Regions from separate parts of the Streptomyces sp. NBC_00727 genome, predicted to be linked through region 2. Evidence: riboswitches for the same ligand, from Rfam matches in the RefSeq annotation. Region 2 holds a riboswitch; each other region holds the start of a gene.

Region 1 (6,900 bases), 3.2 Mb from region 2:
GGGGTACGCGACGTCGGCGTCGATGCCCAGGACGATGCCGCCCGCCAGCTCCATGACCTCGGCGGTGCCGTCGGGCCGGCGCAGGACGGGCTGGGGATGCCCGGCGCGCACGGCGTGCGTGCGGCCGGTGGCGGGGTCCGTCACGATGTAGCAGCAGCTCGCGAACTGGCCGGTGTCGAGGTCGATGAGCAGGCGGTTGGTACCGCTCATGACCTCCTGCGGGTCGTGGCCGCTGAGCGCGAAGGCCCGTACGGCACTGCGGAGCTGGCCCATGGTCGCGGCGGCGGCCACGCCGTGGCCCTGTACGTCCCCGATGACGAGGGCGAGCCGGCCGTGGGTCTCGATCACGTCGTACCAGTCGCCGCCGACGTCCATGCCCTGGGTGCCGGCGAGGTAGCGGCCCTGGGTGTCGATGCCGTGGACGGCGGGCAGCCGGTGCGGCAGCAGGGCGTCCTGGAGGCCGCGGGCCAGGGCGGCCTCGGTGTCGTAGCGCTGGGCCCGCTGGAGCGCCTGGGCGATGAGGCCGGCCAGGGCGGTGAGGACCGTACGCTCCTCCGGGCTGAAGCCGCGCGGCCGGTCGAAGCCGAGGATGCAGGAGCCGACGAGCCGCCCGGAGGCGATCAGCGGCAGGAAGGCGCGGGCGCCGACGTCCGCGTCCATGGGGATGCCGGGGTAGGCGGCCGCCAGACGCTGCATGGACTCGAAGAAGATGGGGCGCCCGGTGGTGAGGGTCTCCACGCCCGGGATGCGGGCGTCCAGGCCTACGGCGTCGAACCGGTCGAGGAAGCCCTGCGGGAAGCCGGTCTCCCACTCCAGGTAGAGGTGGCCCTCCTTGAGCAGGTAGATCGCCAGCTGCCGGCCGCCGAACGCGGGCAGCAGTTCCTCGGTGACCACGCGGGAGACCTGGCGGGCGGTGACGGCCTCGGTGAGCGCGATGGCGAGGGCGACCGGGCGGTAGAGGGCGGCGGACCGGTCGGCCGGGGAGCCGAGTCCCAGGCCGGGCGAGACGACGGAGCCCGGGGTGTAGGCGGGCTCGTCGGTGTGGGTGAGGACGGCGGTCAGCCCGTCGTGCCCGGGGTACAGGGAGACGGAGAGCCAGGGCGGCGGGTCGCGCCGGGCGAGGAAGTGCACCGGGGCGTCGGAGATCATCGCGGCCCGGTAGTGGTCCTCGTACGCGGGGTTCGCGAACCAGGGCAGCGCCTCCCAGAAGACCCGCCCGACCAGTTCCGCGCGGGCCCGGCCGAGCATCTCCTCGGCCAGCGGGTTGACGTAGGTGATCCGGCCGAAGCGGTCGAGCGAGAAGATGCCGCGCGGCAGCCGGTCGGCGGCCTCGGCGACGACCGGGCCGATGCCCAGGTCCACCAGGAAGCCGGTGAGGTGTCCGCCCGGGCCGGCGTCGTCGTCCCGGCGCCCGGAGACCTCCAGCAGGTGGGAGCGGCCGTCCGGGCCGCGCAGGCGCATCCGGCGTACGACGGGGCCGTGGGAGTCCGCCGCCTGCCGGGCCAGCGCCCAGAGGCCGTAGACGTCCTCGGGCGCCAGTCTGGCCGCCAGGGCCCCGATGGTGCCGGGGAAGCCGCCGGTGCCGGTGCCGAGGATCGCGTCGAGGTCCGCGTCCGCCTGGACGGTGCCGGTGCCGAGGTCCCAGTCGAAGCGGCCGATGCGCACCGGCGGCGAGGTCTCGGCGGGCAGCTGGACGGGCAGCGGTTCCCCGTCCCACTCCGGCCGGGTGCCGGAGTCCGCCAGGGCGGCCAGTTCGGTGCCGAGGCTCCGGGCGATGCGCTGGAGCCGGTCCCGGTCGGCGGCGGACACCGGTTCGTCCCCGGTCGCGGCGCGCAGGACGACGAGGACGCCGACCGGCTCGTGACCCCGCAGGACCGGCACGTACAGGGACCCGAAGGGGAACGGCAGGCCGGCCATGAGCTGCGGGAAGCGGCGCATGGCGTCCTCGGCGTCGGCGAGGTAGACGGGGCTGCCGGTGCGGAACGCCTCGGCGATCGGGAACGGCCGGTTCACGTGCATCCGCCACCAGGGGCGGAACAGCGGTCCGGGAAGCCCGGCGAGGACGGCCAGGCGGAGCAGGCCGGGGGTGCCGGAGGGCAGATAGATCCCGCCGGCCAGGCCGCCGACTGCGTCGATGGCGCTCACGACTGATTGCGCGAGCACCAGGGACAGATCGTCCGGTGCCCGTCCGTCGTCCGGTCTCCCGGGAAGGCCGTCGCCCGGACCGAGCGGCACCCGCCCGGCCGCACCGTGCCAGGTCACACAGCCAGGATGCTCCCGCCCGGCCGGTACGCGCACGTCGGAGAGGGGCCGGGTCCGCGCCTTCCTTCCGCCGGTTCGCGGCCGGGGGCCGGGTGTGTCCGGCCTTCCCACGCGGCGGAGCGGTGGCCGCCACGGGTGTGGCGGCCACCGCTCCTTCACGGTCCGTGCAGGCTCCTACCGGCCCTCGTCGGGCGGGCGGCGGTCACCGAGCTGGTCGTTGATCTTCTGCTGGGCCGAGTCGACCTGGCCGCCGTACTTGCCGCCGGTCTTCTTGTCGACGAAGTCCCCGCCCTTCTCGACGCCCTGCCGGGCCTGATCGGGGTGCCCCTTGATCATGCCCTTGATCTTGTCGAGCATGCTCATGACTGACCTCCTAGAGACGCTGACCGTTCCAGCATCCACGCCCGGCCCGCCCGACGCATTCCGGGGCGGGACCCCACGACGTCGAACACCATGTATTTACCGGCACACGCAGAGGGGCGGAGGAAGCGCATTCGCTTCCTCCGCCCCTCCTCACGGCTCCGCCCCGAGCACGGGGCCGGGTGGGATCAGTAGGCGCCGAACACGTTGTCCATGGAGCCGTACGTGGCGGCGGCGTAGTTGCACGCGGCCGTGATGTTGGCGACCGGGTCGTAGATGTCCGTCGACGTACCGGCCACGTGGTAGGCGTCGAAGGTGGGCTGGATCACCTGGAGCAGACCCTTGGAGGGCGTGCCGTTGACGGCGTTGATGTCCCAGTCGTTGATGGCGAACTGGTTGCCCGAGGACTCACGCATGATGTTGCGGTAGATGCCGTCGTAGCTGCCGGGGATGCCGTGCTCGGCCATGACGGCCAGGGATTCCTTGATCCAGCCGTCGAGGTCGTCGGTGTACGCGACCGTCTGGGCCTCGGCGGGCGCGGCGGCGGTCTTCTCGGCGACGGGGACGACCGTGCGCTCGGAGCGGTCGGCGCGGTCGGCGCTCTCCGTCCGGGGCGCGGTGTCGCCGTTCTTCTCGGCGGTCTCCGCCTTGAATTCGCTCTTCTCCGCGGCCTTCGGGGCGGCGGCCTCGGACTTGGCTCCGATGGTGAGCTTGAGGCCCGGGTGAATGAGGTCGGGGTTGCTGCCGACAACACCGCGGTTGTCCTTGTACAGCCGCTCCCAGCCACCGCTGAGGGAATGTCCCTGCGCGATCTTGTAAAGCGAATCGCCGGAGACCACGGAATACGTGGTGGGCGTGGCCTTGCGCACGGCAATTTCCTTGCCGGCGACGGAAGTCGGGGCCGCGGCCCTTTCGGCGACGACGGACTTGGCGGGGGCGGCGGAGGCCGATCCGGCAGTGATCAGGGGGAGCGCGAGAACGGCTCCGCCCGCGCTCACGGCGATGAAACCGCGGGTCAGGGACGCGGACTTGGCACGACGGTGCTTACCCGTGATGGGCATGGCGTATTTCCTCTCCGTCGCCTACGAGGTGAGCTGTCGGGTTCGGACTGGAGATGTCCGGTCGCGCATGGCGACTTCACCCCTAGCCGCTCCGGATTCCGGACCGGCGGCAAACCTGGGTCCCCCGCTCCTGCCGTACGTGGGTGGTCGGGTTCCCGGACGGCGGCAGGATTCGGCGTTCCATCCGGATTGATGACGGGACCGTAAGCGAGAAACGACGGCCGGAACAAGCCCAGAATTGCTGATCACAATTGTTTTGCAAGATCAATCAAAGGAAATGCTCATGATCGCTCTCGGCAGGGGGAGTCAAATTTCTTGGCACGCCTGGGAACCGCGAGATCGGATTACGCGTCAGAAACGGCGAACGTGACGCTGCCCACTGCGACCGAAGTGGGGCATTAGTCCGTTTCGATGGCCTTGGGCAGCATCAAACCCTCCCCAAGTGCCCACTGTTGACCTTTGGCCCATAAAGTGACAAAAGGGGCACAGGAGCCATGCGGAAGGCCGGAAATCCGCCTTCCGGCCCCCTCGCCCACACGATCAACATATGGTTAGGCTTACCTAAGTGTGTCGGGATGTCGGCGGCGGCACCGGGGCACGCCCCTGCCCTGAAACGACGTCGATCGTCCGGCACGGCCCCGTTCACCCCTCATCGGCAAATGGAGACCCCAGGCCATGGCGCCGCATTCCACGCATGACTCCGGCCGTTCCGCCCCCTCCGACGACCTGGAACTCACCGGCCGCCTGGCCCTCGTGACAGGAGCCGGACGCGGCATAGGTGAGGCGGTCGTCCGCGTCCTGGTCGCACGCGGCTGCCGGGTCCTGGCGACCGACGCGGCCCCCGAAGGCGTGGACGCCCTGGCCCGGGAGTACGGCCGGAGCGTCGTCGCACGGAGGCTGGACGTGACGGGCGCGGCGGCCGTCGAAGCCCTCGTGGCCGAGGCCGAGGAGACGCTCGGCGCCCTCGACATCGCGGTCAACGTCGCCGGGATACTGCGGTGTTCACCGGTCGCCGAGCTGACCGACGAGGACTGGGCGGCCACGTTCGCCGTCAACACCGACGGGGTGTTCCACGTATCGCGGGCCGTTTCACGCCGGATGGCCGCGCGCGGTGCGGGCAGCATCGTCACCGTGGCGTCCAACGCCGCCGGCATCCCCCGTACGACCATGGCGGCGTACGCCGCGTCCAAGGCGGCCGCCGTCATGTTCACCAAGTGCCTCGGCCTGGAGCTGGCGCCCCTCGGCGTCCGGTGCAACACGGTCTCGCCGGGTTCCACCCTCACCGACATGCAGCGCGGCATGTGGCCGGCCGGCGAGGCGCGCGACGACGGGCCCGCCGCGCAGCGCGTCATCGCCGGGGACCTGGCGAGCTACCGCACGGGCATACCGCTGGGCAGGATCGCCGAGCCGTCCGACATCGCCGAGGCGGTCGCCTTCCTGGTGTCCGACCGGGCCCGCCACATCACCCTGCACGACCTGTACGTCGACGGCGGCGCCACCCTGCGCGCCTGACCCGTCCGCCCGGCGCCCCCGAAAGCGGCTCGCAGCCCTCCCCACTGGAGACCTCAACGATGACTGCCTCACCGTACGAAGACGCCCCGACCTGGCCCGCCGAGTTCGCCGCCCGCTACCGGGCGGCCGGTCACTGGCGCGGCGAGACGTTCACCGGCATGCTGCGCGAACGGGCCGAGGCCCACGGCGACCGGGTCGCGATCGTCGACCCGGCCCCCGAGCGCCGCGCCTGGACGTACCGCGAACTCGACGAGCGCGCGGCCCGGCTGGCGGCCGGCTTCCGGGCGCGCGGGATTGCGAAGGGCGACCGGGTCGTCGTCCAGCTGCCCAACGCCGCCGAGTTCGCCGAGGTCGTCTTCGCCCTCTTCCGCATCGGCGCGCTGCCCGTCTACGCGCTGCCCGCGCACCGGGAGACGGAGATCGCCTACTTCTGCTCCTTCGCGGAGGCCGTCGCCTATGTGATCCCGGACCGGCACGCCGGATTCGACCACCGGACCCTGGCCGCGGCGGTGAAGGAGCAGGCGCCCACCCTGAAGCACGTGTTCGTCGTCGGCGACCCGGGTGAGCACACCGCCCTGTCCGACGTGCCGTGCGAGGAGACGGGCGAGCCGGACGACGAGCCCGAGCCGCACGACCTGGCCTTCCTCCAGCTGTCCGGCGGCACCACCGGGGTGCCCAAGCTCATCCCCCGTACACACGACGACTACATCTACTCGCTGCGCGGCTCCAACGAGATCTGCGGCGTCGACGCGGACACCCGATTCCTGGTGGTCCTGCCCGCGGCGCACAACTTCCCGATGAGCTCGCCCGGCTGGCTCGGCACGCTGTACGCCGGCGGCACGGTCGTCCTGTGCCCGCGCCCCGACCCGGCGACCGCCTTTCCGGTCATCGAGCGCGAGCGGGTCACGATGACGGGCATGGTGCCGCCGCTCGCCCTGCTGTGGACCGACGCGGCCCCGGCGGCGGAGCAGGACCTGTCGAGCCTGGAGCTGGTCCTGGTCGGCGGCGCCAAGTACAGCGAGACGGCGGCCCGCCGGCTGGAGCCCGCGCTCGGCTGCCGGCTGATGCAGGTCTTCGGCATGGCCGAGGGTTTGGTCAACTACACACGGCTCGACGACGACCAGGAGACCGTGGTCACCACCCAGGGCCGGCCGATCTCCGAGGACGACGAGATCCGCGTCGTGGACGATGCCGGACTGGACGTCCCCGAGGGGCACTTCGGGCATCTGCTGACCCGGGGCCCGTACACCATCCGCGGCTACTGGCGCGCCCCCGACCACAACAGGTCGGCGTTCACCGAGGACGGCTTCTACCGTACGGGCGACATCGTGCGCCGCACCCCCAGCGGCCATCTCGTCGTCGAGGGCCGGGCGAAGGACCAGATCAACCGGGGTGGCGAGAAGGTCGCGCCGGAGGAGATCGAGAACATCATCCTCGCCCACCCGTCCGTGCACGACGTCTCGGTGGTCGGGGTGGCCGACGCGTACCTCGGTGAACGCACCCTGGCGTACGTGATCCTGCGCGAGGGCGCCGAAGTGCTCGGGGCGCTCGCCGTGAAACGGCATGTGCGCGAGCGCGGGATCGCCGCGTACAAGGTGCCCGATCTCGTCGAGTTCGTCGACGTCTTCCCGCAGACGGGGATCGGCAAGGTCAGCAAGAAGGGCCTGCGCACCGAATCCGGGCCATCGGCTGCCGACGCCCCGTC
Region 2 (6,900 bases):
TGGATCACGTGGTGGGCACGGGGCATGCCTCCGCCGTGGGAGCGATGAGCTCGGGTCCCATGGCGCACGCGGGCCACCACTTGGGCGGAATGTCATCGACCGGGATGCTGGCCGCGCACGTTCTGGCCGCGCTGGTCTGCGGAATCTGGCTGGCCCGGGGTGAGCGCGCCGCCTTCCAGGTCCTGCGCGCCTTCGCCGGCCGGCTGCTGGCTCCGCTGCGGCCCCTGTGCACAGCACCGCTGCCCGCTCCCCGCCGCCGTCTGCGACCCCGCCGGGGCCTGAGCGACCGGCCGACGCCGGGGCTGCGGTGCGCACGGGCACGGGACCGGCGGGGGCCGCCCGGGGTGGCCGCCGCGTCGTGAGGACGCGGCAGGCATTCCGGAGGACGTAGAAGCGGGCTCGTAACCGGTCGCCGACCGGTGCCCGGCCGTACCCGCACGAGGCGGAAGTCCTCCGGCACACCCGGCCCCGAAGGGCCCGGGTGCCCCGTTCACCGGAACCCGGACCGTCCCGTCGGCGCTGCCCCATGCCGCAGCCGCGGCGTGCGCGCACCGACCGGACGCCCGGCGCCGGACCGATCCGTGAAGGACATCCCTGGCGATGAACACCACCCTGCCCATCCCGCGCGCACCGCAGCGCGCCTCCGCCCCGCGCGACAGAACGGCCGAGGACGCCATCGCGACCGCCTGGGCGCTGGCGGCCCGCGGCGGGGACCGTGCGGCCGCCGACGCCTTCATCCGGTGCCTGCACCGTGACGTCGTGCGGTACGTCGCCCACCTCTCCGCCGACCCGCAGTCGGCGGAGGACCTCGCACAGGACACGTTTCTGCGAGCGCTGCGCACGCTGCACCGCTTCGAGGGCCGCTCCTCGGCCCGGACCTGGCTCCTGACCATCGCCCGCCGTGCCGTCGTGGACGACTTCCGCCGGGCCGCGGCGCGCCCGCTGCTCGCCGACACCGACGACTGGCGCATGACCGTCGAGCGCGCCCAGCCGACCGGACTGCCCGGCTTCGAGGACGGGATCGCTCTCCAAGGACTCCTGGCAGCGCTTCCCCACGACCGCCGGCAGGCGTTCGTCCTCACGCAGTTGCTCGGGCTTTCCTACGCCGAGGCCGCCCGAGTGACGGGTTGTCCGGTCGGCACGGTCCGCTCCCGGGTGGCCCGCGCACGCACCGCCCTGGCGGCACAACTGGAGGGCGGTGAACCGGGGGCGATCGCACCGGCCGTCTGACGCGTGTGCCGGGGCCGGCCCTGCTCGGTCCGGCCCCGGCACCACGGGCGCTGCCCGGGGGAGGGGGCGTCAGACCAGGAGCTTCGACTTCGCGCGCTGGTACTCGTCCTCCGTGATCGCGCCCTTGTCCTTGAGGTCGGCGAGCTTGGAGAGGTCGTCGACGTGGCCGCCCCTGTGACCGCCGCCGCCTTCCGTGCCCGCCGCATCCCTGATGTACGCCTTGAAGGCGGCGTCGCGTTCCTTCGCCTCCTGGACGTCGCGCCTGCCCATGGACTTGCCGCGGGCGATCACGTAGATCAGTACGCCCAGGTAGGGCAGGACCAGCGCGAGGACCAGCCAGCCGGCCTTCGCCCAGCCGCCGAGGTCGTGGCTGCGGAAGACGTCCATGATGACCCGGAAGAGAAGGAAGAGCCACATGATCCAGAGGAAGAACCAGAGCATCGTCCAGAACAGGTTGAGCAGGGGATAGTCGTCCATCGTCCACTCCCGGCGCCGTCGACATGGCTGAGTCCGAACTCAGTCATATCGCCATATGGGCGCATGCGCCCGTTGAGAGGATCCGGGTTCTGGTCAGGAGGGGGCGCGGCGGCTACTTCTCCGGCCCGGATGCGGTGACCGGAGCCTTGCCGGTGTCCTCGTCGGACGCCGTCCTCGTGCCTGCTTCCGCGTCCGGCGCGGTGGCGGCGGCCGCCTTCCTGCTGTTCACCATGATGCCGATGAAGCCGGCGAGGAACCCGCTGATCAGGCCCGATATCGCGTGGTTGGCCGCGTTGACCGACTCGCTGCCCGGGAGGCCGATCGCCAGGTAGTTCACCGCCGCGCTCATCACCGCGCCCAGCACGCCGCCGATGAGGCCGCCCGTGGCGGCGGCGCGTACGGGTGACGGCGGGGTGGCAGAGGGAGCGGGGGTGCGATCGGAGGCGAGCGGTGCGGTCATGGTCGAGAGCCCTCCAGACAGGCTGCGATCAGAGACCGGGAGCGGCTCTCCGTGCGCGCCGGCATGCGCGGTCGGAGCTGCTCACACGGGCAGCCCACCGAGCCGGGGGGTGCAGCAGATACCTTGCGACAGAACACATGTTCCTTGCAACACCTTCTCGTTTTCGGCACTTTGACGTTCGGTGAGGACCCGTGTGCGTGGGGCGTGCGAGGCGGGTGGTCACGAGAGCTCCGAACATGCCGTAGAGTTGTGTTTACCGACGCGGGGTGGAGCAGCTCGGTAGCTCGCTGGGCTCATAACCCAGAGGTCGCAGGTTCAAATCCTGTCCCCGCTACTGAAGGATCAGGCCCGGCACGCAAGCAGCGTGCCGGGCCTGATGCGTTGTCGGCGTATACGTGTTTAGCCCCATCGGCGGCCGAGGAGTCGCCCGTCGGCCGGGCGGCGGCGAGGCTGGGGGAGGTGCGCGGTACCGTCCGCGGCCGTGGCTGCACCGGGCAGGAGACCGCAGGTGGGGAAGTGGGAGCGTCGGTGGCGCGGGCGTGGCGGCGTGCGGAGCCGCCGGTTCGTCCGGGTGCTGCCGGTGGCGATGATCGTCATCGGGGTGGCGTTCGACCTCTTCACGCCGCCGCCCTTCACGGCCGTCCCGATGTTCGCGGCCGCTCCGCTGATCGCCGCGCCGTTCTTCGGCCTCGGCACCACGGTCCGGATAGGGATCGTCGCTGTGCTCGCCGTCGCCGGAATCCGGCTCTACAGCGGGGATCTGGTCAAGGTGGTCTCGTTCGTCGAGATGCTCACCGTGGTCACGGTCGCCTTCCAGGCGTGCGTGATCAACCGGGTCGTGCGGCGCGGCAACGAGCAGCTGGCGTCCGCCCGGATCATCGCCGAGACCGCCATGCGTGCGGTGCTGCCGGAGCCGCCCGAGCGGATCGGCGGACTCCAGGTGGCCGCGCGGTACGAGGCGGCGCAGGCGGACGAGTTCGTCGGGGGTGACCTGTTCGCGGCGGCGGACACCCCGTACGGGGTGCGGCTCGTGCTCGGGGACGTGCGCGGGAAGGGGCTGGAGGCGGTCGGGGCCGTGGCGGTGGTGATCGGGGCGTTCCGGGAGGCGGCCGAGCAGGAGACGACGCTGGAGGGCGTGGCGCAGCGGCTGGAGCGGGCGCTGGCGCGTGAGTCGACCCGGGGCGGCGGGTTCGACGCGTTCGAGGAGTTCGTCACCGCCGTGCTGGCGGAGATCCCGCCGGGCGGACAGGCGGTACGGATCGTGAACCGCGGCCACCCCGACCCGCTGCTGCTGCACGGGGACGGGGCGGTGGAGGCCCTGACGCCTTCGGAGCCCGCGCTGCCGCTCGGCATGGGCCTGGGGGTGCGGCCGGACCGCTCGGACGGGTGGGAGCTGCCGGCCGGCGGGACGCTGCTGTTCTACACGGACGGCCTGTCCGAGGCACGTGATGCCGACGGCGTCTTCTACGACCCGGCTGGGCGGCTGCGCGGGCGCCTCTTTCCGGGGCCCGAGGAGTTGTTGTCCGCGCTGACCGACGACGTACGGCTGCATACGGGGGGCGAGTCGACCGACGACATGGCGCTGCTCGCGGTGGCGCGGCCGGCGAAGGGGCAGCCCGACCGGCGCAGGACGGTGAAGATCATCAAGCGGGGTACAACCCTGCGTGACTGACAGGCGCCGCTCCGCATAACATTTGACGCAACGTCAGAAAACGCGTAGTGGCCGGACCTCGTTCAACTCGCCCGATTCCACCCGGTTGTGTCCCATAAAGTCCGGGCCGAGGAGGGGAACGATCAGTGGGAACAGCTTGGAATCGGACCCGTCTGTCTATTAACGTTCGATAACGCAGCGCGGTTGTCACAGCCGCCGTCAGTGGCGGCACCGTGCGCGAGCGCCGAATTCCGCAAGGGAACCGGGGAACCACCTACATGGGGTGAATCGGGCATCTCTGTCTTCACGAGAGGCGGAGGGACCCGTAGGAGACCTTCCTGCTCCGAACCCGTCAGCTAACCCGGTAGGCGAGAAGGAAGGAAAGGAGTGCGCCCGCGTGGCGTCCAACAAGCCTGCCCCCGAATCACCCTCCCGGTTCGTGCCCGAGTACGGCGCCGACTTCGCGAACGGCCCCGCTACCGCGTACATCCCGGAACAGGGGATCGACTACGCGACCGATGGGGGCAACGGCTACGGCACCGGCGCCGGTCCCGGCAGCGGTTTCCGCGCCGACGATGCCGACTCCGAGCGGACCTGGGAGGAATGGAACCCCACCGAGGAGTCCGTCCGTCCCGTCCGCGGCAAGCACCGTGTCGCCAAGCAGCGCAATGGTCTGGCCCGTAGCTCCACCGTCCTCGGCGTCGGTGTCATCGCGGCCGTCGGTGCGGGCGGCATGGCCACCGCGCAGAGCAAACCGCCGGTCTCCATCTCTCTTCCCGATTCCATCGCGGACAATCTCCCCGACGCCAACTCCCTTCCGGGCGTAGGTGCGTTGTTCTCCGGCGAGACCAAGACCGAGGCCGAGGCCCGGGTCACCGCGACCGCTGCCGCCCCGCTGACCACCGCCGGCATCACCACCGCCGAGGCCGAGCAGGGCACCACGGACGCCGGCGAGGCGCTGCGCGCCCGCATCCTCCAGCAGGCCGAGCAGCAGCAGGGCGCCGCCGACGCCGAGGCCAGGGCGGCCGAGGAGAAGGCCGCGGCCGAGAAGGCCGCCGCCGAGGCGAAGAAGCAGCAGGACGAGGCCGAGGCCAAGGCCGCCGCCGCGAAGAAGAAGGCGGAGGAGGAGGCGAAGAGGAAGGCCGAGGCGTTGCGCCTGGCCAAGCTCGCCGCCAGCTACGCCATCCCCACCTCCTCGTACACGATCACCTCGACGTTCGGCGAGGCCGGTTCGATGTGGTCCTCCGGCTATCACACGGGCCTCGACTTCGCGGCGCCGACCGGTACCCCGATCAAGGCCATCCACACCGGCACCATCAAGTCGGCCGGCTGGTCCGGTTCGTACGGCTACCGCACGGTGCTGGAGCTCGAGGACGGCACCGAACTGTGGTTCTGCCACCAGTCATCGATCGGTGTCACCGTCGGCCAGAAGGTCACCACCGGCGACACCATCGGCCGTGTCGGCGCGACCGGCAACGTCACCGGCCCGCACCTCCACCTGGAGGTCCACACCCCGGACGGCAGCGGCATCGACCCGATGGCCTGGCTGCGCGCCCGCGGTCTGACCGTCTGACCCTCGGCGTTGCCTCCCGCGAGTCCGGGACGGCCCGCGCCGTTCCCGGTCCGCGCCCTTCCGAACCCCGGCAGCCCTGACGCACACCCCCCGACGTCAGGGCTGCCGGTCCGTAGGTCCGCGGCTGGCTGGATGTAGGTGGCACGGAATAGTGGGGTGGCCGGAAACCGTTGTCCCCCTTATGACTTCACTGCGCACTCTCGGCCCGTCCGGCCTGCAGGTCTTCCCGCTCTGCCTCGGTGGAAACGTCTTCGGCTGGACCGCGGACGAGGACCAGTCCTTCGCCGTCCTCGACGCGTACGCGGCGGCCGGCGGCAACTTCGTCGACACCGCCGACGCCTACTCGCACTGGGTTCCCGGTAACGAGGGCGGCGAGTCGGAGACGGTCATCGGCAAGTGGCTCGCGGCGCGCGGCAACCGGTCCGACGTCGTGGTGGCCACCAAGGCCGGCGCGCTCCCCGGATACAAGGGGCTGTCGGCGCCCACGATCAAGTCGGCCGCCGAGGAGTCGCTGCGCCGGCTGAACACCGACTACATCGACCTCTACTACACGCACTTCGACGACGAGACCGTCCCCGTCGAGGAGATCATCACCGCCCTGGACCAGCTGGTGCGGGAGGGCAAGGTCCGGGAGATCGCCGCCTCCAACATCAGCCCTGAGCGCCTGCGCGCCTCGGTGGAGTTCTCCGAGCGCGAGGGACTGGCCCGCTATGTGGCGCTCCAGCCGCACTACAACCTGGTCTCCCGCGACACCTACGAGGGCGGGCTCCAGGACACCGCCGCACGCGCCGGGCTCGCGGCCGTCCCGTACTTCGCGCTGGCCGCCGGCTTCCTCACCGGCAAGTACCGCCCGGGTGCGGCCGTGGACAGCGCCCGCGCCGGGAGCGCGGCCGGCCACCTGGAGTCGGAGCGCGGGCAGCGGGTGCTCGCCGCGCTCGACACGGTGGCGCGGGAGCGGGACGCCGAGATCGCGACGGTGGCCCTGGCCTGGCTCGCCTCCCGGCCGACGGTCGCCGCGCCGATCGCCTCCGCCCGCACGGTCGGACAGCTCCCCGCCCTGCTGGCGCTCGCCGACCTCCGCCTGACGGACGACGAACTGTCGACACTCACCGAAGCGTCCGCGTAGGCGCGTTGACCCGGCTTAGGCCTCCTCCTGGTCGGGGCAGCGGCCCGTCGGTCGCGGATCAGGCCGGCGGGCTGCCGCTGTACGGCGGGCCGGCACAGGGCGGTGCGGCGTACGGCTGCGGGGTGTAGGGCGGTGCGGTGTACGGCGGTACGGGCTGTTGGCCGTACGGCTGCGCTGTGTACGGGGACGGGGCGCCGTACGGGTACGGGGCGGGGGCGGCGCTGTGGGCGTGGGGTCCGTACGCGTGATGCGGCCAGGGCGGCGGGAAGCCCGGGGGCCGGCGGTGCGTGGCGCGAGCCGCGTACGCCAGGGCGGGGCCCGCGACGTCCCGGCGCTGCCACAGGTGGTGCAGCAGCTCCAGCTCGCGGGCGGCGAAGTCGGGA
Region 3 (6,900 bases), 2.7 Mb from region 2:
GCGCTCCTGGTACCGCCGGGCGATCGTGGAGCTGGCGGGCCTCCCGCACGTACGCCGGGTCGCGATCCAGACGAATCTGAGCGGCCGTACGCGGTGGCTGGCCGAGGCCCCGGAGGCGGCCCGCGAGCGGATCGCGCTGTGGTGCACGTACCACCCGGGGCAGACGCCGTACGAGCGTTTCGTCGGCAGGTGCGCGGAGCTGAAGGGCCTCGGGGTCCGGCACAGCGTGGGTGTCGTGGGCCTCGACGCCCATCTCGACGAGGCGCGGCGGCTGCGCGCGGCGCTCGCGGACGAGGTCTACCTCTGGGTCAACGCGGCCGAGGGGCACACCTATACGGACGAGGAGGCGGAGCGGTGGACGGCGATCGACCCGCTGTTCCCGTACAGCCGTCATCCGCACCGCTCGGCGGGGCTGCCCTGCCGGACCGGTGAGTCGGTGATCTCGGTGGACGGGGAGGGCACGGTGCGCCGCTGCCACTTCGTCCGGGCGGAGCTCGGCAATCTGTACGACGGGAGCTACCGCCGGGCGCTGGTGCCGCGGGCGTGTCCGCTCGCCGTGTGCGACTGCCACATCGGCTATGTGCACCTGGAGACGCTGCCGCTGTACGACGTGTTCGCGGGCGGGGTGCTGGAGCGCATTCCGGCGGCGCTGCCGCTGTCCCCGGTCGCCGCGACGCGGTCGCGGGGCGACTGAGGACAGCGGGTCCGTCAGAGCGGCAGCAGGTCGGGCCGCTTGGGCTCGACGTGGTCCCCGGAGGATTCGCCGCGCAGCCGCCGTCCGATCCATGGCACCAGGTATTCGCGCGCCCAGTGGATGTCGTCGCGGCGGATCTCCAGCGCGCCGCGCGGGGGCTGCGGCGGCCACGGCTGGTCCGGGTCGGCCGGCACGTCGAGGCCGAGGACCTGGGCGGCGCGCAGCGCGACCCGGGTGTGTCCCTCGGGCGACAGGTGCAGCCGGTCGCCGTCCCAGGCGCGCCGGTCCTGCACGGAGCGCAGCGACCACAGGTCGAGGACCGGGCAGTCGTAGCGGTCGGCGATGGCCCGGACGTGGGCGGTGTAGGTGGCGATCTTGCCGCGCAGATGGCGCAGCACGGGGACGCCACGGGTGTCGAAGCCGGTGGTGACCATGACGGTGCCGACCGACCGCGTGAGGTCGGCGACCGCCCGCTCGAAGCGTTCGGCCACGTCGTCGGGGTCGGTGCCCGGCCGGATGATGTCGTTGCCGCCGGCGCAGAAGCTCACCAGACCGGGGGCGAGTTCCTTGGCGCGGGGCACCTGCTCCTCGACTATCTGGTCGAGGAGGCGTCCTCGTACGGCGAGATTGGCGTACCGGAAGTTTCCGTGCGCGGAAACGGGTGAGCCCTCGGCGTCCGCCGGAATGCCGGGCTCCGGGAGCCGGTCCGCGAGGAGTACCGCGAGCCGGTCGGCCCAGCCGACGAATGTTCCGTCCGGGCCGGGGTCGCCGACTCCCTCGGTGAAGCTGTCGCCAATCGCCGCGTACGACCCGATGGCGCCCTGTCGGTCGATGACGCCCTGTTGGATGTTGTTCGAATCGTCTGCCACAAGCGCTTATCCTGCACCCCGGAATGTGACCTACGCGACCGTAATAAGGGGTTGACGGGTGGTGAGATAAAGCACCCGGTCAGTTTTCGGTAAAGGGGGAATAAGCAGAGGGACGGCGCACCGCGGTGCGCCGTCCCTCTTGCCGTTCAGTGACCCGGATCACGGGTCGGTACCGCCTGGATCAGACGTTGATCCCGTGCGACGCCAGGTAGGCGATCGGGTCGATGTCCGAGCCGTACTCCGGGCCGGTGCGGACCTCGAAGTGGAGGTGCGGGCCGGTGGCGTTGCCGGTGGCGCCGGAGAGGCCGACCTGCTGGCCCGCGGTCACGGTCTGGCCCGCCGAGACGGAGAGCGAGGACATGTGGCCGTACTGGGAGTAGTGGCCGTCGGCGTGCTGGATGACGACCTGGTTGCCGTAGGCGCCGCCCCAGCCGGCGGTGACGACGGTGCCGGAGGTGATGGCCTTCACGCTGGTGCCGGTGGCGACGGGGAAGTCGATGCCGGTGTGGCTGCCGCTGGACCAGTTGGCACCGGAGGCGCGGTAGGCGGTGGTGTGGTTGCCCGGGACCGGGTGGACGTAACCGGAGGCGTTGTCCTGGGTGGCCGGGGCCTCGGTCTCGGTCTTGGCCTCGGTCTTCGTCTCGACCTTGGTCTCGGTCCTGGTCTCGGCCTTGGGCGCGGCCTTCGTCTCGGTCTTCTCCGCCGTCTCGGCCGGTGCCTTGGACGGGGTGGCGGCGGCGGGGGCCGCCTTGGCGCCGAGGGTCAGCTTCATGCCCGGGAAGATCAGGCTCGGGTTCTCGCCGACGACCTCGCGGTTGTCCTGGTACAGCTTGTGCCAGCCGCCCTTGAGGTGGTGCTGGGCCGCGATCTTCGACAGGTAGTCGCCGGAGACCACGGAGTAGGTGGTGGTGCCGGTGCTCTTCGCGGGCTTGGCCGGGGTGGTGTGCGCGGCGACCGACTTCGAGGCGGCCGGGGCGGACTGCTCCGCGGCGTGGGCACCGGTGGCGCCGAGCAGCGGAAGCGCGATGACGGCTCCGCCGGCGCTCGCGGCGACGACGCCGCGGGCGATGGTGCTGGACTTGGGACGGCGGTGCTTACCCGAATTGGGCATGAAGAATTTCCTCTCCGGCGCCTGCGAGGTGAGCTGTCGGGTTCGGGCTGGAGATGCCCGGCCGCGCCTGGCGCGGCTTCACCCCTAGCCGTCCGGTCGTCCCGGTCGGCGGCTTACCTGGTTCCCCCGCTCCTGCCACACGGTGAGTGGATGCGAATTCCGGACGGCGGCAGGATTGGGCGTTCCATCCGGATGGCATGGAACGTAAGCGAGCCGGGACGGCGGAAACAAGCCATGCGTTCCGCATCGGATTCCGCACCTGAATTGCGGCGCGGAATTCCGGTCACACTCCGTGGATTACGGATCTTGGCTTTCCGCGCGGCGCACGGCCTACCCCGCCGGGGCGTCACCACACACCGTCACGGATATGATCCCGCTCACGAGCGGGTGATCATCTCCCTTACAACCGGGGCGAGTTCGACATAACGCCGCAATACGGACATGTCATGGTCATCGTCCGCGGCGCAGCCGCACCACTCGTGCGTCCAGGTCGCCGCGCAGCCCGCTGGGCAGCCCGTGGTGCAGCAGCACCGAACCGTGGTGCACCGCCCCCGTGTCCAGGCAGGTGTACGTCGCCTCCGGGTCGAGTCCGCGCAGCCGAAGGGCCGGCGGCTGCTCCCCGTACCGCTGGGCGTGGAGCCACATCAGGACGACGGTGTCCGCGCCCCGCACGTACTGCACGGCGCTCAGGCCGGACCCCGGTGCGCGCAGCCGGTACAGCTCGCCCAGCTGCACGACGGGGCGGATCTCCTTGTACAGCTCCACCCACCCGCGCGCCTCGTCCAGCTCGGCCGCGCTCCACTCGGTGAGGTCCCCGCCGATCCCGAGCACCCCGGCCATGGCGCTGACGAACCGGAAGCGCAGGGAGGAGCGGCGGCCGTTGAGCTGGACGTTCGGGCTGTCGGTGACCCAGGCCGCCATGACGCGCGCCGGGTGGAGCTGCCCGAAGCCGTGCTGGATGGCGAGGCGGTCCAGCGGGTCGGTGTTGTCGGACGTCCAGACCTGGTCCGTACGGGAGAGGATGCCGAGGTCGATGCGCCCGCCGCCGCCCGAGCAGGACTCGAAGGCGACGCCGGGGTGGGCGGCGCGCAGCCGGTCGATCAGCGCGTAGAGGCCGTCCACGTGCTCGGTCCACAGTCGCTGCGGGTAGTCGGCGCCGGGCCAGCCGGCGTCCGAGAAGCAGCGGTTGAAGTCCCATTTCACATAGTCGACCGGCGTCCCGGACAGCAGCGCGTCCAGGCTCTCCCACAGATGGGCCCGCACATCGGGGCGGGCCAGGTTGAGGACCAGCTGATTGCGGAATTCCGTGCGTTCCCGGCCGGGGAAGTGCTGCACCCAGTCGGGGTGGGCGCGGTAGAGATCGCTGTCGGGGTTGACCATCTCGGGTTCGACCCAGATCCCGAACCGCATGCCGAGCCCGTGCACATGGCGCGCGAGCGGGCCGAGCCCGTCGGGGAAGCGCTGCGGGTTCGGCGTCCAGTCGCCGAGCCCGGCCCGGTCGCTCACCCGCTGCCCGAACCAGGCGTCGTCCACGACGAACAGCTCGACGCCCATCGCGGCGGCGCGTTCGGCCAGCGCCCGCTGCTGGTCCTCCGCGATGTCGAAGCCGGTGGCCTCCCAGGAGTTGTAGAGCACCGGGCGCGGCTCGGAGGCGTCCGGGATCACATGGGCGAGCTGCCAGGCGTGCCAGGCGCGGCTCGCCCCGCCGAAACCGCCCGCGCTCCACAGCCCGGCGAAGACGGGGCCGGTGTACGACTCCCCCGGCGCCAGCCGCAGCAGCCCGGACTCGTCGTGGCCGGCGCCGCCGGTGATCTGTACGAGCCCGTCGGGCAGCCGCTGTACGGCGATGCGCCAGGAGCCGGACCAGCCGAGCGCGCAGCCGTAGACCTCGCCGCTCTCCTCGGTCGCGGCGCCGTCCGCGTCGAGGGCGACCCAGGGCAGGCCCTGGTGGCCGGTGTGGCCGCGCCGGCTGGAGAGCAGGTGTTCCCCGTACGCGAGCTCCGTGCGCTCCAGCTGGGTCTCCGCCGCCCAGCGGCCGTGCAGCCGGCTGAGCCGCCAGCGGTCGCGGGCGGGCAGCGTCCAGGCCGCGGCATCGGCGCGGAGCACCTCGACGGGCGGGCCGTCGGGCCCGGCGTGGGTGAGGGTGGTCCAGCGCTCGATCACGTCGGAGTCGTCCCGCATCCGGTAGTGCAGGATGATCACGAGCCGGTGGACCGGGTCGTCGAAGGAGAGCCGCAGCTCGTCGCCGTCCACCGCGTGGCCCGCGAACACCCACGCGGTCCCGCGCACCTCGTCGGTGCGCACCGACAGGGCGGGGCGGACGAACCGGGGGCCGCCCTCGACGGGGTACTCCTCGCGGCCGTCGAGCGGGGACTCGAAGCCCCGGTCGGGCGGCGCGGGCGCCTCGGCCAGGGCCTGGGCGGCGGCCAGGGAGATACGCGGGCCCCAGTGGAGATGCAGCAACTCGTGCCGGTCGGTGAGACGCAGGGCGTAGCTCCCGTTCGCCCCCGTCAGCAGCCAGATCCGGTCGCCGGCCTCGATCATCGCGCGCCCCCGTCCGCGTACTCACAGATTCACACCGGTCCGCACATCATCGACCGTCCACGCACCGGGGGCAACGGCGCGTGCGCGGAAAACGGCCCCGGCGACCGAGATGCCTGGCCTACGAACCGATGTCGTATCGTCGCGGGCGTGGGCCCGACGGCGACACGCGCCGGGGCAGAGCCTCCAGGAGTGACCGTGACGCAGCAGCTGCCGCAGACCCCGCCGACGGAGCCCGTACTCACCGGCGTCCGCAACTTCCGGGACGTGGGCGGTCTGCCCACCACCGACGGCCGCCGGGTCCGGCACGGCAGGCTCTACCGCAGCGGCCACCTGGCGCACGCCACGGCCGAGGACGCGGCGTTCCTCGGCGGGCTCGGTCTGCACACCGTCTTCGACTTCCGCAACGCTGCGGACCACAAGCTGGACGGCCTGGATGTGGAGCTGCCCGGCGTCCGGAACGTGAGCATCCCGCTCAGCGACCCGGCGGACGGGGCGGAGTTCTGGCGGATGGTGCGCGACGGCAACATGGCGGAGCTGCGCTCGATCCTGGCCGGCGGCAAGGGCACCGGCCGCATGGTCGCCTCGTACCGCGCGATCATCCTGGAGCGCACCGCCGAGCACAGCCGGGTGCTGCACGCCCTGGCCGAGGACAGCGTGCCGGCGCTGATGCACTGCGCGGCGGGCAAGGACCGGGCGGGGCTCTCCATCGCGGTGACGCTGCTGGCGGTCGGCGTCGGGCGGGAGACCATCGAGGCCGACTACCTGAAGTCGAACGACGCGCACCGCCGCTACCGCATCCGGCGCAGCGACACCTCGCCGGCCGGGATGTCCCCGGAGGTGCTGGAGCTGCTGAACCCGCTCTTCGGCGCCCAGCCCGACTACCTCGCCGCGGCCTTCGCCGCCATCGACGAGACCTGGGGCGACACCGACCGCTACCTCGCCGACGGGCTGAAGCTGGCGCCCGCCACCCGGGAGCGGCTGCGCGAACGGCTCCTCGACGAGAGCTGAGCCGGCGCCGCCTACTGGTTGTGCATGCCGACCGCGAAGAGCAGGTAGAGGAACGCGGCGATGACGTGCCCGGCCACGAGGTAGGCGAAGAGCCGGATGACGAGTCCGCGCGGCATCTTCTTCTCGTGGGTGTCGGCGCCGGGGCGCGGGGCCGGGGTGAGCGGGTCGTAGTTCTCGGAATCGGACATGACTGGCCTCTCTGGCTGCCGGGAGGGCCCCGGCGGCGGAATCGTCTCAGCGACGGTGGACCGGGCCGCCGAGGCACAGCTCGGCGGCGGGGCTCTGCAGCAGGGTGTGGACGAAGAGCAGCTCGGAGCCCTCGGGTTCGGGGGCCGCGATCCGGTGCGGGGTGAGCGAGTCGAAGTGCGCGCTGTCGCCCGGGGCGAGGTCGTGGACCGTCTCGCCGAGTGTCACCCGCAGGCGGCCCGCAAGGACGTACAGCCACTCCTCGCCGGGGTGGACGCGGACCAGGTCGCCCTGGGCGCCGTACGGGACCCGGACGCGCAGCGCCTGCATGGCCCGGCCGGAGCCGCCGGCCTGCTGGTACAGCCAGCCGTCGGCCGCCGCGCCCTCGAACGGGCGGCCGCGGACGATCGCGTCACGTTCCGGGGGCATCTCGCCCAGCAGCTCGGAGACCGTCGTACCGTAGATCCTGGCCAGCTGGAGCAGCATGG

The links. Region 2 has a riboswitch for cyclic di-AMP ahead of OG242_RS16985 (M23 family metallopeptidase). Riboswitches for the same ligand answer to the same signal wherever they lie in the genome.
Positions count from the first base shown of each region.
Region 1: it holds a riboswitch for cyclic di-AMP, as region 2 does, so the genes downstream of both, OG242_RS02630 (transglycosylase SLT domain-containing protein) here and OG242_RS16985 (M23 family metallopeptidase) in region 2, are expected to answer to the same signal.
Region 3: it holds a riboswitch for cyclic di-AMP, as region 2 does, so the genes downstream of both, OG242_RS29220 (peptidoglycan DD-metalloendopeptidase family protein) here and OG242_RS16985 (M23 family metallopeptidase) in region 2, are expected to answer to the same signal.

Region 1 is NZ_CP108981.1:592,844-599,743, forward strand. It holds gene OG242_RS02620 (SpoIIE family protein phosphatase) at 1-2,262, opposite strand, end outside; gene OG242_RS02625 (antitoxin) at 2,437-2,625, opposite strand; gene OG242_RS02630 (transglycosylase SLT domain-containing protein) at 2,811-3,683, opposite strand; cyclic di-AMP (ydaO/yuaA leader) riboswitch at 3,687-3,871, opposite strand; gene OG242_RS02635 (2,3-dihydro-2,3-dihydroxybenzoate dehydrogenase) at 4,359-5,195, shown strand; gene OG242_RS02640 ((2,3-dihydroxybenzoyl)adenylate synthase) at 5,255-6,900, shown strand, end outside.
Region 2 is NZ_CP108981.1:3,797,362-3,804,261, forward strand. It holds gene OG242_RS16955 (hypothetical protein) at 1-362, shown strand, start outside; gene OG242_RS16960 (sigma-70 family RNA polymerase sigma factor) at 601-1,230, shown strand; gene OG242_RS16965 (SHOCT domain-containing protein) at 1,300-1,707, opposite strand; gene OG242_RS16970 (hypothetical protein) at 1,820-2,167, opposite strand; tRNA gene OG242_RS16975 (tRNA-Met) at 2,428-2,501, shown strand; gene OG242_RS16980 (PP2C family protein-serine/threonine phosphatase) at 2,676-3,839, shown strand; cyclic di-AMP (ydaO/yuaA leader) riboswitch at 4,051-4,204, shown strand; gene OG242_RS16985 (M23 family metallopeptidase) at 4,216-5,391, shown strand; gene OG242_RS16990 (aldo/keto reductase) at 5,573-6,517, shown strand; gene OG242_RS16995 (PrsW family intramembrane metalloprotease) at 6,576-6,900, opposite strand, start outside.
Region 3 is NZ_CP108981.1:6,471,452-6,478,351, reverse strand. It holds gene OG242_RS29230 (STM4011 family radical SAM protein) at 1-694, shown strand, start outside; gene OG242_RS29225 (SGNH/GDSL hydrolase family protein) at 709-1,563, opposite strand; gene OG242_RS29220 (peptidoglycan DD-metalloendopeptidase family protein) at 1,745-2,674, opposite strand; cyclic di-AMP (ydaO/yuaA leader) riboswitch at 2,678-2,833, opposite strand; gene OG242_RS29215 (alpha-galactosidase) at 3,125-5,218, opposite strand; gene OG242_RS29210 (tyrosine-protein phosphatase) at 5,414-6,226, shown strand; gene OG242_RS29205 (DUF6126 family protein) at 6,238-6,414, opposite strand; gene OG242_RS29200 (helix-turn-helix domain-containing protein) at 6,461-6,900, opposite strand, start outside.